One region of the Salimicrobium jeotgali genome, then DNA from elsewhere that is predicted to be linked to it. Evidence: a T-box and tRNA genes for the amino acid it is inferred to sense, from the RefSeq annotation. Region 1 holds a T-box; the other holds one or more tRNA genes.

Region 1 (7,575 bases):
GTTTATGGTAACACGTGTAGACGAGAACGGGTTCGTCTACTTCCAGACAGTAGGAGGCTGGTGGAGTCAGGTGATGCTGGCCCAGCGCGTTACAATCATGACCGGAAAAGGCGATGTTACAGGTGTCATCGGTTCGAAACCCCCGCATATCCTTTCAGCAGAACAGCGTAAAAAACCTGTGGATATCAAAGATATGTTTATCGATATCGGTGCGGGCTCCAGGGAAGAAGCGGCTGAATTCGGAGTGAAACCTGGAGATTCCGTTGTCCCGTATTTTGAATTCACTCAGATGAACAACGAAAAAATGCTGCTTGCCAAAGCATGGGACAACCGGATCGGCTGTGCAATAGCCATCGAAGTATTGAAGCGCCTGAAAAAAGAAAAACACCCGAATATCGTTTACGGTGTAGGGACAGTCCAGGAAGAAGTAGGCTTGAGAGGGGCGAAGACAGCTGCCAATATGATCCAGCCTGACATTGCTTTCGGTGTGGACGTCGGCATCGCCGGTGATACTCCTGGCGTTACGGACAAAGATGCCCAGGCTTCAATGGGAGAAGGACCTCAAATCATTCTTTACGACGCGTCCATGATTTCGCATAAAGGGCTGCGGGATTTTGTGACTGATACGGCAGATAAGAATAATATCCCTTATCAGTTCGATTCCATGGCTGCAGGCGGTACGGACTCAGGTTCCATTCATTTGAGTCATAATGGGGTACCGGCGCTCTCCATTACAGTACCGACCCGTTATATCCATTCCCATGCTGCAATGCTGCACCGGGATGATTTCGAAAACGCAGTAAGTATTATTGTAGAAGTGATCAAAAACCTTGATAATAAAACTGTCGAGAATATTACGTTCAACTGATCATACTGAACAGGACCCGCTCCATTTCCAAGGGGCAGGTCCTGTTACTTTTGCGGTGAGGATTAAGACTATCGGCCGGTGAACGATGGCCGGTAAGAGTAAGGAAAGAGTGAGGAATAACCAATGATAACATCCGTCAAAAATCAAAAAGTGAAAGAGTGGAAGAAACTCCATAAGAAGAAATACAGAGATCAGTATGGACTTTTTCTCGTGGAAGGCTATCACCTTGTGGAAGAAGTAGTTAATAGTGACTGGGAAGTGAAGGAACTTATAGTTCAGGAAGAGTCCCGCGTGCCGTTTTCTTATGAAGGGAATAAGGAACTTGTAAGTGAAGCGGTAATGAAGGAGATTACGGAAACAGAGACACCGCAGGGGATTATGGCAGTCGTGTATAAAAAAGAAGAGGGAGTGGAAACGGGATCACGTTTTCTTCTCCTTGACACTATCCAGGACCCCGGAAATCTCGGAACGCTCATACGGACGGCAGATGCTGCGGGATTTGATGCAGTACTCATCGGCAGGGGGAGCGCAGATCGCTTTAACGATAAAGTCGTACGTGCGACCCAGGGCTCGATGTTTCATAACATGAAGGTGATGGAAGTTTCACTGGAAGATGAGATTCCCGTACTTAAAAGCAGAGGTGTTACCGTTTGGGGGACTGCCTTGCAGGGAGCCAGCAATTACACGGAATTGAAGCGGCCGTATAAAGTAGCGATTCTTCTCGGTAATGAAGGGAATGGAGTTGGGGAAGGGCTTCTCGGGCTTTCTGACGAAAGAGTGAAAATCCCGATATTCGGAGAAGCGGAATCGCTCAATGTCGCTGTGGCCGGGGGAATATTAATGTTTGCGGTGAATCAGTAGTTGCATTTACTTTACAATTTTCCTATAATTATTTATTAGTTATACAGGTAAAAGCTTTGACGGAGCAAAGTAGACAGTCGCAATATCGGTTACAGGGAGGCAGCGTCTCAGACTGGAAACGCTGCTGCCGCAGCGACTGCTGAAATTTCACTCTTGAGCTGACACAGCCGTGTCCGGATGACGATCCGTTAACTTACGCAAAGTGGGCACAACTGTGTCAACAAGGGTGGTACCGCGACCATGAACCTCGTCCCTTCTTCAGGGGGCGGGGTTTTTGTATTTATAAGGAGGTATGGATAATGAAGGAACGTTTGCAGGAACTCGAACATGAGGCACTGCTGAAAGTAGAGCAGGCGGAAACAGTCGACGAATTAAAGAATATTCGCGTAGAATATTTAGGAAAAAAAGGGCCGATAACGGAAGTGCTCAGGGGGATGGGCAAACTGCCTAAAGAAGAACGTCCGGTAATAGGTCAGCTAGCAAATGAAGTAAGAGAAAGAATTGCCGATGCCATTGAGGAAAAACAGTCCAGACTTGAAGACGAAGCCCTTGAGGAACAGCTGAAAAATGAAGACATTGACGTTACCCTCCCCGGTCGTCCGGTCCAGGTAGGCGGGCCGCACCTTCTCACTTCAATTATTGAGGAGATTGAAGATCTGTTTATCGGGATGGGCTTTGAAATCAAAGAAGGTCCGGAAGTGGAAACGGATTACTACAATTTCGAAGCATTAAATCTGCCTAAGGGCCATCCTGCCCGCGATATGCAGGATACGTTCTATATTACCGAAGAGTTGCTGATGCGTACGCATACGTCTCCGGTACAGGCAAGAACGATGAATGCCAAAAACGGAAAAGAACCTGTAAAAATGATATGTCCGGGGAAAGTGTACCGGAGAGATAACGACGATGCCACGCATTCCCACCAGTTTACCCAGATCGAGGGGCTGCTTGTCGACGAAAACGTTCGGATGAGCGATCTGAAAGGGGTATTGCAGGAATTTGCGGCTAAAATGTTCGGAAGAGAACGGAGAATCCGTCTGCGCCCGAGTTTCTTCCCTTTTACGGAACCTTCCGTAGAGATGGATATTTCCTGTAAAGTTTGCGGAGGAGAAGGGTGTTCCGTCTGTAAAGGAACCGGTTGGATAGAAATTCTCGGAGCAGGTATGGTGCATCCGAACGTTCTTGAAATGGCCGGGTACGATTCCGAAAAATATTCCGGATTCGCTTTCGGGATGGGCCCTGAACGGATTGCAATGCTGAAGCACGGAATTGACGACATACGCCATTTTTATACGAACGACGTACGTTTTCTCAAACAATATCATAACGCGTAAGGAGGAATTAATATGCTTATTTCATTGAACTGGCTGAAAGAGCTCGTAGATATCAGCGGCTATACGACAGAGGAACTGTCGGAAATTATAACAAAAACCGGGATTGAAGTGGACGGCATCTCGGAGCCGGAAGAGCTGCCGCAGGGGGTGGTTGTCGGGAATATCATCAGCTGTGAGCAGCATCCCGATGCGGACAAACTCTCTTTGTGTCAGGTGGACACCGGAGAAGAGACCCTTCAGATCGCCTGCGGTGCCCCTAACGTAAAAGCAGGACAGAAAGTGGCTGTAGCTAAGCCTGGAGCCGTGCTCCCGGGCAACTTCAAAATCAAAAAGACGAAATTGCGCGGGGAAGAATCAAATGGAATGATCTGTTCCCTTCAGGAACTCGGAGTGAACGAAGAGGATGTGCCGGAAGCTTTCAAAGACGGCATCTTCGTTTTTCCTGAGGATACAGAAACGGGAGAAGATGCAGTGAAACTTCTGAACCTGGATGATTCTGTACTTGAACTTGACGTGACACCGAACCGTGCCGATGTCCTGAGCATGGTGGGGATGGCTTACGAAACGGCGGCTGCACTTGATCGGAATTATACGCTCGAGCGTCCTTCCTATGAGGAAGCGAAAGATAAAGCGGACTCTGACGTAGCGGTGAAGATTGTAGATAAAGAAGCGAATCCGTATTACGGAGCTTTCGTTGTGCAGGATGTTGAAGTGAAAGAGTCGCCGCTGTGGTTGAAAAATCGTCTCATGGCTGCCGGAACAAGACCCGTCAATAACGTAGTGGATATCACGAACTACGTTCTCCTTGAGTATGGGCAGCCACTTCACGCTTTCGACCGTGACCGTTTCAACAGTGATATGATTGTTACCCGCTACGCCGAGGAGGGGGAGATTCTGGAGACCCTGGACGGCAAGATGCGGACGCTTTCCCCTCATCACCTTGTCATCACCAATGGAGAGAAAGCCCACGCACTAGCCGGGGTTATGGGAGGTAAAGAATCCGAAGTGCACGAAGGTACTACTGATTTACTTCTCGAAGCTGCATACTTCGCCCCTCAGGTAGTGAGACAAAGTGCGAATGACCACGAGTTACGCAGTGAATCCAGCGTACGTTTTGAAAAGGGACTGGACGTTAACCGCGTTGCTCAGGCCGGGGAAAGAGCGTGTGAATTGCTGCAGAAATACGCCGGGGCGACAATATTGAAAGGCATAGCTGAAGAAGACCACTTGAGTCGCAAAGAAACAGTCATCCGTATGGAGACGTCCAGGCTGAATGATCGGCTCGGCACGAAAATGGAAGTACAGGATGTGAAGAACGTTCTGCGACGCCTGCAGTTCGAGTATGAAGAAAAGAAAGGCGTCTTTGATGTGCAGATTCCGTCCCGCCGTTTTGATATCTCGATATTTGAAGATATGCTGGAAGAGACGGCACGTATTTACGGGTACGATCATATACCTTACACTCTCCCGGAAGATTCCGGCCAGGCAGGCGGTCTTACAGAAGAACAGCGACTGAAAAGAAACGTTAAAACGTTTCTTGAAGGGGCCGGGTTAAGTGAAACGATCACTTATTCACTGACAGATGAAAAATCGGCTGAAGAAATGATCAGTCCTGAGTTGAAAGATGAACAGCACGGGGCGATACGTCTGGCCATGCCGATGAGTGAAGACCACAGTCACTTACGTCTGAGTATTCTCCCGGAGCTTTTAAGGACTCACAGTTATAATACTGCAAGACAGCAGCAGAATCTTGCGTACTACGAACTCGGGAAAGTGTTTATAAGCAGAGAAGACGAGCACGTGCAGCAGCCGAAAGAAGTTCTTCGTGCAGCGGGGGCTGTTTCCGGCGAATGGGTTGCGAATCCGTGGCAGCAGGAGAAGAAAGAGGCAGACTTTTTCGTAGTCAAAGGTATCGTGGAAGAGATGGCGGGCCGTCTTGGTCTTTCTTTCACTTATGTGAAAGGAGAAGTCCAGGGGATGCATCCGGGCCGGACTGCTCTCGTAATCTGTAACGGAAAGACGATAGGTTTCATGGGGCAGGTGCACCCCCGCTACCAGAAAACACATGACCTGAAAGAAACGTATGTTTTCGATCTGAATATGGATCTGCTGCTGAATCTGTACGAAAGAGAGGAAACGTTTGTAAAAATCCCTAAATTCCCTTCCGTATCCAGGGATATTGCACTTGTAGTAGACGAAAAGACCTCGGCTGGTGAGATCGAAGAGACTATCCTCACAACCGGTGCTCCTCTCATTAAACAGGTGCGGGTATTTGACGTATATCAGGGGGAACACCTTGATCCCGGAGAGAAATCGATTGCTTTCCGACTGCTCTATCAAAATCCGGAACGAACATTAAAAGATAAAGAAGTGGAAGAAGCACACGGTGCAATATTGGAAGCCGTTGCCGAAAAACACGATGCAAGACTGAGGCAGTAAAAAACAGAATAAAAATAGCTCAGAGAAGGTTCATCCTTCCTGAGCTATTTTTTTCGCTTTTTCCGTGTTGGCGAAGTGCCACTTCACCACGTCTTTCAAAGTATCTTCTCCGTGAGATTTCAAAATCGCTGCTGCTGCCCGGTCGACTTTCGAAGAGGCTCCTTTTGGGATAGTTCTGCCGAAATGACGGCTCAGCTTATTCATTTCCTTCACGAATAAGGAGCGGGTGAGTATGGAAGCGGCAGCTACCGGAATCGAATAACTTTCCGCTTTTGTCATAAAATATGTGTTGCTCTCCATTGTTTTTCCTTCGGATCGCAGATGTTTTTTATAAATTTCCGGTCTGGCAAATTCGTCTATCAGAATTCCTTCAGGACGTATGGGAGACAGGTCCTCCCCAAGTTTCGTTACGGCCTGATGATGAAGCAGGGCTTTCATTTTGCCCTGGGACCACCCCTTTTCCCTCCATTCATTGTATCGACTGTTGGATAGACGCATGAGCCGGTAAGATACGTTCATTTCAACGATACGTTTCGCTATTACGGTTATTTTGTCATCTGTCAGATGTTTGGAATCTTTGACACCGATTTCTTTGAGCGTGCGTATCTGCTCTTCATCAGCGTAGAGAGCACAGACGGTGATAGGCCCGAAGTAATCTCCCGTACCTGCTTCATCCGAACCGATATGCGGACTGTGAAAAAGATCGGCCGGAGGATGGTATGCGTGAGTTTCTTTCTTTGAATTCCGTTCCTTGGGCGTGTGTGCCCCCTTTTCCCACTGCCCCGCTTCCTGTTCCGGTGTCTTTCCCTGAAAGACCACTTTTCCCGATTGGTAAGCTGTGATGGAGGCCAGGGGGGTATGAGCCTGGAACACGGCATGGGGAGGCGTTTTCATTAAATTTCGGCTATAATAGTTTTTCATTTCTTCTATTCTCTCAGGTGTAGCTTTCAATACATAAGTCGGCATAAATCATTGGTCCTTTCCTGCTCGTTATGGACTAATTATATCAGACTGTGCGTATCGCGGGTGGGATGCTTTTTATTGCTTTCCTATTTGTTTATCTTCGTGTTAAGATACTAGTTAGGATTGACAAGCAGGAGGGAATGGACGTGTCCCAATCGGATAAAGGAAAAGTAAAGACTACCGTTGAAATTTACAACCGTTCCTATACTATAGTAGGAAATGAGGACGATCGTCACGTTCGTGAAGTAGCAGGCAGAGTAGATGGCACAATGAGAGGGATCATAGAGAATAACCCTCGGCTTGATACCGCTAAACTGGCCGTGCTTACAGCTGTCAACACGATGAGTGATTATATTAAACTGAAAAAAGATTACGATGAACTTATGAGCTATATTCAAAAGTTGGAGAAAGAGGCCGGAGACTGATATGATTATTGATTTATTGATACTTTTAATTTTATTCCTTGGCCTCGTCAAAGGTATGAAGCGGGGTTTCGTGTTACAGCTTTTTCATATCGTCGGGTTCATTGCAGCTTTTCTGACCGCTGTACTGTACTACGATGACCTTGCTTCAAAACTTACACTATGGGTTCCTTACCCGGAATTTCAGGAGAACGGGGCCTGGGCTATATTTACAGGGGACGTCCCTATGGAAGTGGCATTCTACAATGCAGTAGCTTTCATACTGATATTTGTGGCGGTGAACGTAGTCATACAGATTATCGCTTCGATGCTTGATTTTGTAGCGGAACTTCCGATACTGAAATCTCTCAACCATCTGCTGGGTGGTGCGCTCGGATTTGTGGAGAACTATTTAATTCTTTTCATATTCCTGTATATAGCCGCTTTAACTCCTATCATGTTCCTGCAGAACAGCCTGGATAATTCAGTGCTGGCCCCGCTGATCGTTGAATACACACCTATTATTTCCGGGGAGATAAAGTCACTCTGGATGAAGGAGTTTGCAGGGTTTTTCAAATAAGGAATCTCAGAAGAGCCGCCGTGATTATTAACTGTCATAGCGGCTTTTTATGTATAAAGGAGGAGAGTTTGAGTGAGTCAGATAAACAAAAAAAATGTTATAAAATTACTGGAGGACATAGCGGTGTAC
Region 2 (7,575 bases), 930 kb from region 1:
TTGTAGTACATATCGAAACTGACATCGCCGTATGCGGAACGTACATTCCGGACGCGGTACGGGTCTGTGAACCCGTAATGGTTGTTGACGAAGGAGACGCTTTCCTGCAGCACTTCCTCCGGATTGAACGCCGAGGTCGACTGGCTCGAATTTTCCGTAACCAGGTTCAGGTAATGCATCTTTTTCTGCCCGGCGATCAGGTCCATCCGGCTCAGCCCGTCCGAGTGACGCAGGTCGCCTCCGGAAAGAGGGAACTGTTTGACGACACTCGGATCTTCGAACAGTACGTTTTTTAGCGGTTTCGACGGAAGAGTCTCCGTCACCACGACGTCCTTCGGTACTTCTTTGCGCTCAGCCGGCAAGTAAATGCGCCGGTCTTCGTCCTGTTGGAACATTGTGTGCTCTTCCCACATAGAGGCCTCATCTATCTCCTGCATTATCGCGGTCATGTCCCCCGGACGAACTGAAGCCTGGAGCATCTGTCCGCCCTCCGGCGTAAGAAACCTTATTTCCGCTTCGCCGCCTCTCCACTGGACGAAGGCCCGGTCGAAGGATAAAGAGGGGAGAGTCACGTCCTGATTTTCAATAGGGAAAATGTTCCGTACCGATTCCGAACTGAGCGTGGAAGGGAAAATGATTTCAAGGCTCCCCTCTTCCTCCGGAATCTCCGCTTCGGCCACGCTTATATTGAAAAGTGTCCAGTACTGCATCCGCCTGTAGGCTTCTTCAATGTATTCCGGGTTTTTGTATCCATAATGAGTCCCGTCGTCGTGTTGAATGATCTGCTCAGGGGTGAGGAGTTTCCTTACGTTCTTCTCCGTCCCTCCGATGTCCGTTTCCTCAATCAGTCCGTCTCCCTGGTCCACGGTCTCAAGGTTCGGCTGATAATTCCAGAGTGCAAGGGTCAAAAGCAGACTGAAAGCGACCAGAATAATTAAAATGATAGTTTTAATCGCCTCTCGGCTCATTTATTTCCCCTCCGCTTCTGGCGCATGAGCGGGAGCGTGAAGAATACCGTCGTACCTTTACCTTCCTGACTTTCCGCCCATATTTCCCCGTGGTGAGCTTCGATTATTTCCCGGGCAATAGCGAGACCGAGACCGGTACCGCCGATTTCCCGGGATCTTGCTTTGTCGACCCTATAAAACCGGTCGAATATTTTCTCTACCGTGTGGGCCGGCATCCCGAGCCCTTCATCTTTAATGCTTACCTGCAGTTTCTGCCGCACCCGCTTCACGGCGAAGTGGATCGTACCGCCTTCCGGTGAGTACTTCGTGGCGTTGGAGATGACGTTATCGAGCACCTGCGTCACTTTGTCCTTATCCAGCCACACGTACACATTGTCAGACGGCAGCTGTTTTGAAAACTGGATATCTTCCCTCTTGTTCATCTCGAAACGTTCGATGATCTGTTCAAGGAAAGATACGAACTCCACTTTTTCTTTATAAAAACTCGATTCCTTATGGTCCATCTTCGTCAGCTGCAGCAGATCGTTGACGAGCCGGATCATCCGGTCGGTTTCGTTCTGCGTCACGTCGAGGAATCTCGGAGCGATCTCCTCGTCCCGCCAGGCACCGTCATTGAGTGCTTCCAGATAGCTGCGCATCGTCGTGAGCGGCGTACGCAGTTCGTGGGAGACGTTGGAGACGAATTCCCTCCGTTCCTGATCGGCACGCTGCTGTTCAGTTACGTCACTGATAACGGTGATGAACCCGTTCATTTCGTAATGTTCGTCTTGAACGACGGAGAAGTTGGCTTTCAGCAGCAGGTGCTGATCATTCGTACTCATATCGACGATCACGGAATCGAGGTCTTCCATCTCCTTCGCACTCGACACCTGGTCCTCGAGGCCGAGGACGTCGATCAGCGGTTTCCCCTGCACCTGCTCAAAGCGTTGGCCGATCAGGTGCGAGGCGGGAGCGTTCATCAGTGTGATAATACCTAAACGGTCCGTGGCGATCACCCCGTCCGACATGTGGGAAAGGACGGAACTGAGCTTTCGCCGTTCGCCTTCCGTCGTCGCCTGAGAGATCTTCAGTTTGTCGTTCAGGTCGTTGAACGTGTGGCCGAGCTGGCCGATTTCGTCGTTTCCGTGGACGTTCACTTTCTGGGAAAAGTCCCCGGTCGCCATAATCTGCGCCTGTCTTCGCATCTCGATGAGCGGCTTCGTAATCGTACCGGCTACGATTATTCCGAGTATCGCCGTAACGATAATGGAAATGACTGTTCCGTTTGCGAAAATCGTATTGATATCCTGAAGCTCTTCATACACCGGACTCATGTCCGCTTCAAAATAAATGGCCGCCACCGTTTCGTCCACGTCATTCGTAATGGTACGCGTTCCGACCCACAGCCTCTGCCCCGTCTCGGAATCGACCCGTGTCTCCGGGCTCGACTGGTCCTGAAGAAGGAATGCAGAAAGAACGTCCGGATTTGTAGTCTTTTTCCCGACGTTCGCCTGAGGGGTCGCATCTCCGCTTGCGTAGGCGGCGATAACGACGTTCGACCCTTCCTCTATTACCTGCAGCTGTCTGATTTCATTCCGTACGTACCCTTCGTTGAACGAATTCAGAATGCTCTGGACGTCGCTCTCAAGAGACGGATCCTCTTCAGTCCTGTCCTCTTCGAAGGCCTGCTGAATGTTGAAAGCCAGAGCGTCCAGCCGGCTTTCCACAGACTCCGTAAAGTTATTCTCCAGCTGTGCTTCCAGCCGATCGACGAAATAGGCACCGATCACCTGAAGACCGAGCAGAATAAGCAGGATGTATACAATAATCAGCTTCAGCCGGACCGACTGAAAAAAACCAACCTTACTCATACACGCCTACTCCTGTTCGGGATTTCTTAAATAATAACCGACACCGCGTCTGGTAACGATCCAGGCCGGAGTGCTCGGATTCTCCTCGATTTTTTCACGAAGGCGTCTGACAGTTACGTCGACTGTCCGGACGTCTCCGTAATAGTCATACCCCCACACCGTCTCCAGCAGATGTTCCCTGGTCATCACCTGTCCCGTATGGCGGGCCAGGTAATAAAGAAGTTCGAACTCACGGTGAGTCAGCTCAATATAGTTCCCGTCCCTTTTGACCGTGTAGGCATCCGGCTGGATACTGAGACGGCCGATTTCGATTTCCTTGGTACGCTGCACCCCTTCTTCCGGGTCATGCTGCTGGCGGCGAAGGTTCGCTTTTACACGTGCGATGAGTTCGCGGTTGCTGAACGGTTTCGTAACGTAATCATCCGCACCCATTTCAAGGCCGAGTACTTTGTCGATTTCGGCATCTTTCGCCGTAAGCATAATAATCGGCATGGCGTGCGTCTTCCGGATCTCCCGGCACACTTCGTTCCCATCTTTTTCCGGAAGCATAATGTCCAGAAGAACAAGATCGGGATCTTCCTCTTTGGCGCTCGCGATCGCCTCGTCCCCGTCGTGGGCACAAACGACCTGGTAGCCTTCTTTCTCCAGGTTGAATTTCAGTATATCCGCAATCGGTTTTTCATCATCTACTACTAATATTTTGTGAGCCATGTACGTTCACTTCCCTTTCTTCTGAACTTTCGTGCTCCTTATCTATTCTAACTCATTTTTTTTATCTTGTCCTTTTTTGATGAAAGAAAAAGGAGCCGGTACTTGTGAAAAAGATGGTCGTTGACGGTGTTTGTGCCGATCGGGAGGTTGCAGTCTTCACGAAGGGCACGATAATAGAGGAATCGTTACTTTCACGCCTCCTGCGTACTTCCGAACGTAATGATTACGCGATAATCGTTACCTCCGGAGGAGAATCGTACCCCCGGAGGTAACGATTTCTGCTTCTGCCTGAATTTTTTTATAAAAAAAGTACCCTGATTAATATCAGAGTACTTCGTCTGGAGTGGCTCGGGACGGAATCGAACCGCCGACACACGGATTTTCAGTCCGTTGCTCTACCGACTGAGCTACCGAGCCGCGGGAATGACAGGCGCCAATGCCTGAGGACGAAACCTATCTTACCATAGCTTGTCGCTGTCGGCAATAGCGGGTATCATTTCTTTACTTCCCACAAAGCATTTACAAGGTCGGCGGGGTCTTCTTCCAGCTTCAGACGGTTCGCATGTTCAAGGTCCACAAATCCGGATTCTACAGCATGTTCCACCATCGTCATAAAGGGGGTGTAGTAACCTGCCGCGTTCAGCAGTCCGACCGGCTTATGGTGGATACCTATCTGCGCCCACGTAATCGTCTCCGTCAGTTCTTCAAGCGTACCGAAACCTCCGGGAAGGGCGATATAGCCGTCCGCGAGTTCGGCCATTTTCGCTTTCCGCTCATGCATCGTCTCCACCTGGATGAGCTGCGTCAGTTTCGTGTGGGACACTTCGATGCCGTCGAGCTGGCGGGGCATGACGCCGATCACTTCACCGCCCTCCAACAGCGCACCGTTAGCGAGAGCACCCATCAATCCCGCACTCGACCCTCCGTAGACGACCGTGATTCCCTGTCTGGCGAGCAGCCTGCCGAGTTCACCGGCCTTTTTTTCATACTCGGGGTTCGTTCCTTTACGGGACCCCGCAAAAATACATATTTTCATCTTTATTCCTCCCGAACCGAATTTATTCTGAATAAAGGAAAGACCCTTTGACTATGCAAAAGGTCTTTGGCAAAACGTTTACGATTCCCGGTAGACACTGCGTACCACGTTCGTCTGCGTGCGGTCCGGGCCGACGGAGAAAATGGACAGCGGGATGCCGGTAAGCTGAGCAATACGCTCCAGATAGTGACGCGCATTCGCCGGCAGGTCATCCAGACTTTCCGCTTTCGTAATGTCTTCCTCCCAGCCCGGAAGCTCTTCGTATACAGGCTCACATTCCGCCAGTTTCTTAAGGCTCGCCGGGAATTCTTCGATAATCTCGCCTTTATACTTATAGGACGTACAGATTTTCAGCGTGTCGATACCTGTAAGTACGTCCAGGGAATTCAGCGATAAATCGGTGATACCGCTCACGCGGCGGGCGTGACGGACGACGACACTGTCGAACCAGCCGACGCGGCGAGGACGTCCGGTCGTCGTTCCGTACTCATTTCCGGTTTCACGGATCTGATCTCCGATTTCGTCTGTCAGTTCCGTCGGAAAAGGTCCGTCTCCGACTCTCGTCGTGTAGGCTTTGGAGACGCCGACGACGTTCTTGATCTTCGAAGGCCCGACACCGGCGCCGATCGTTACTCCGCCTGCAATCGGGTTGGAGGATGTAACGAATGGATACGTCCCCTGATCGATATCAAGCATGACCCCCTGCGCTCCTTCAAACAGAACGCGGCGTCCTTCGTCGAGGTTATCGTCCAGAACGACGGAGGTGTCGCATACATACTTTTCGACCTCCTGGCCGTACTGATAGTATTCTTCAAGGATATCGTCGATCTCAAACGGGCGGTCTCCGTATACCTTCTCGAACAGACGGTTTTTCTCGGCCAGGTTCTGTTCCAGTTTCTCCCGGAAGCTTTCCTTATCCAGAAGATCCGCGATCCGTATACCCATACGGGCTGCCTTATCCATATAGGCAGGACCGATTCCTTTTTTCGTAGTACCGATCTTGTTATCACCTTTATCCGCTTCCTGAAGCTCGTCGAGTTTCAGATGATAGGGAAGGATGACGTGCGCCCGGTTACTGATACGCAAGTTGTCCGTTGAAATACCGTGCTCATGTAAATAGGCCAGTTCTTCCTTCAGTGCTTTCGGATCGATGACCATACCGTTTCCGAGCACGCAAAGTTTATCTTCAAAGAAAATCCCTGAAGGAATCAGGTGCAATTTATATGTAGCATTATCAAATTTGATTGTGTGACCTGCGTTATTCCCACCCTGATAACGGGCTACGACTTCCGCATGCTGGGATAGATAATCCGTAATTTTGCCTTTTCCTTCGTCTCCCCACTGGGTTCCGACTACTACTACTGATGACATGAAGACACCTCCTGCATTAATTCTTATTCAGTTTACCAATAATCCGGAATATCGTCAACAAAAACCGAACATTATTCAATTAAAATCTGTAAACATTCGTTAAATTCTTTGATTATAAAAATCCCCTCTGCGCTAGGCAGGGGGGATATCTGAATCGCTGTAGCGGTGATCAAGGTCGACGAACTTGTTGTACTCTTTCACAAAGGCAAGCTCGACGTTGCCGACCGGGCCATTCCGCTGTTTCGCTATAATGATTTCGATAATGTTCTGGTTCTCCGATTCCTGGTCGTAATAATCATCCCGGTACAGGAAACCGACGATATCGGCATCCTGCTCAATCGACCCGGATTCCCTAAGGTCTGACATCATCGGGCGTTTGTCCTGACGTGATTCCACACCGCGGGACAGCTGGGAAAGTGCGATGAGCGGAACGTTCAGTTCACGCGCCAGCCCTTTCAGGGAACGGGAGATTTCCGATACTTCCTGCTGGCGGTTCTCCCGGGAGTTGCCGCTCCCCTGAATGAGCTGCAGGTAGTCGATGAGGATCATTCCGATGCCGTGCTCCTGTTTGAGACGACGACACTTCGACCGGATTTCGTTCACGCGCACGCCCGGCGTATCGTCTATATAAATTCCTGCGTTAGACAGGCTTCCCATCGCCATCGTCAATTTGTTCCAGTCATCGGATTCCATTTTCCCTGTACGCAGACGCTGAGCGTCTATGTTGCCTTCCGCACAGAGCATACGGGAGACGAGCTGATCGGCGCCCATTTCCAGACTGAAGATCGCAACGTTCTCTCCTGTCTGACCGGCTACGTTCTGCGCGATATTCAGGGCGAATGCCGTCTTACCCATCGACGGACGGGCCGCGATGATGATCAGGTCGTTCCGCTGGAAGCCGGAGGTGATCGTATCGAGATCCCTGTAGCCGGTAGGGATTCCGGTGATGTTGCCGTCACTCTGATGAAGCTGTTCAATATTATCGTACACGTCGATCAGGACGTCTTTAATATTTTTGAAAGCCTGCGAGTTCTTCCGCTGGGACACATCGAGAATTTCTTTTTCCGCCTGGTTCAGTACGTCCTCGATGTCATCTTCTTCCGCATAGCCGTTCGTCACAATTTCCGTCGCTGTCCGGATCAACTGCCGGAGCGTCGATTTCTCGCTGACGATATCCGTGTAGTAGCTGATGTTTGCAGCGGTCGGCACCGAATTGGCGATGTCGCTCAAATAGGAAACCCCGCCGATCTCTTCGAGTGTCCGGTTGTTCGACAGGGCTGTCGTCACCGTCACGAGGTCGATCGGTTCTCCACGATCGGAAAGCCCGAGCATCACTTCAAAAATCCGCTGGTGGCTGGCACGATAAAAATCTTCAGGAAGCAGATGTTCAGCCGCAGTCGTCATCGCCGAAGGCTCCAGGAAGACGGCGCCGAGCACCGCCTGTTCCGCTTCTATATTGTGAGGCGGCGTACGGTCCTGAAAAAATTCATTCACTGGTTTTGCCTCCTCTTAATCATTGCTCCTATTTCTCCGCTACGTGTACCCGGATCGTTCCGGTCACTTCAGGATGAAGCTTCACCGGAACTTCCGTGTATCCGAGCGTACGGATCGGGTCGTCCATCTCGATCTTACGTTTGTC

Evidence for each region. A T-box is a leader RNA that pairs with one kind of tRNA and senses whether it is charged. The one in region 1 lies ahead of pheS (phenylalanine--tRNA ligase subunit alpha), so its partner is inferred to be a tRNA-Phe.
Region 2: it encodes a tRNA-Phe, which carries the amino acid that the T-box ahead of pheS (phenylalanine--tRNA ligase subunit alpha) is inferred to sense. The anticodon was not compared.

What each region holds. Positions count from the first base shown of each region.
Region 1 is NZ_CP011361.2:969,779-977,353, forward strand. It holds gene AAV35_RS04835 (M42 family metallopeptidase) at 1-868, shown strand, start outside; gene AAV35_RS04840 (TrmH family RNA methyltransferase) at 992-1,729, shown strand; T-box leader at 1,777-1,987, shown strand; gene pheS (phenylalanine--tRNA ligase subunit alpha) at 2,029-3,063, shown strand; gene pheT (phenylalanine--tRNA ligase subunit beta) at 3,076-5,502, shown strand; gene rnhC (ribonuclease HIII) at 5,533-6,468, opposite strand; gene zapA (cell division protein ZapA) at 6,612-6,890, shown strand; gene AAV35_RS04865 (CvpA family protein) at 6,892-7,446, shown strand; gene polX (DNA polymerase/3'-5' exonuclease PolX) at 7,528-7,575, shown strand, end outside.
Region 2 is NZ_CP011361.2:38,012-45,586, reverse strand. It holds gene AAV35_RS00235 (YycH family regulatory protein) at 1-968, opposite strand, end outside; gene walK (cell wall metabolism sensor histidine kinase WalK) at 965-2,818, opposite strand; gene yycF (response regulator YycF) at 2,825-3,529, opposite strand; tRNA gene AAV35_RS00220 (tRNA-Phe) at 3,874-3,946, opposite strand; gene AAV35_RS00215 (LOG family protein) at 4,023-4,565, opposite strand; gene AAV35_RS00210 (adenylosuccinate synthase) at 4,644-5,936, opposite strand; gene dnaB (replicative DNA helicase) at 6,069-7,430, opposite strand; gene rplI (50S ribosomal protein L9) at 7,459-7,575, opposite strand, start outside.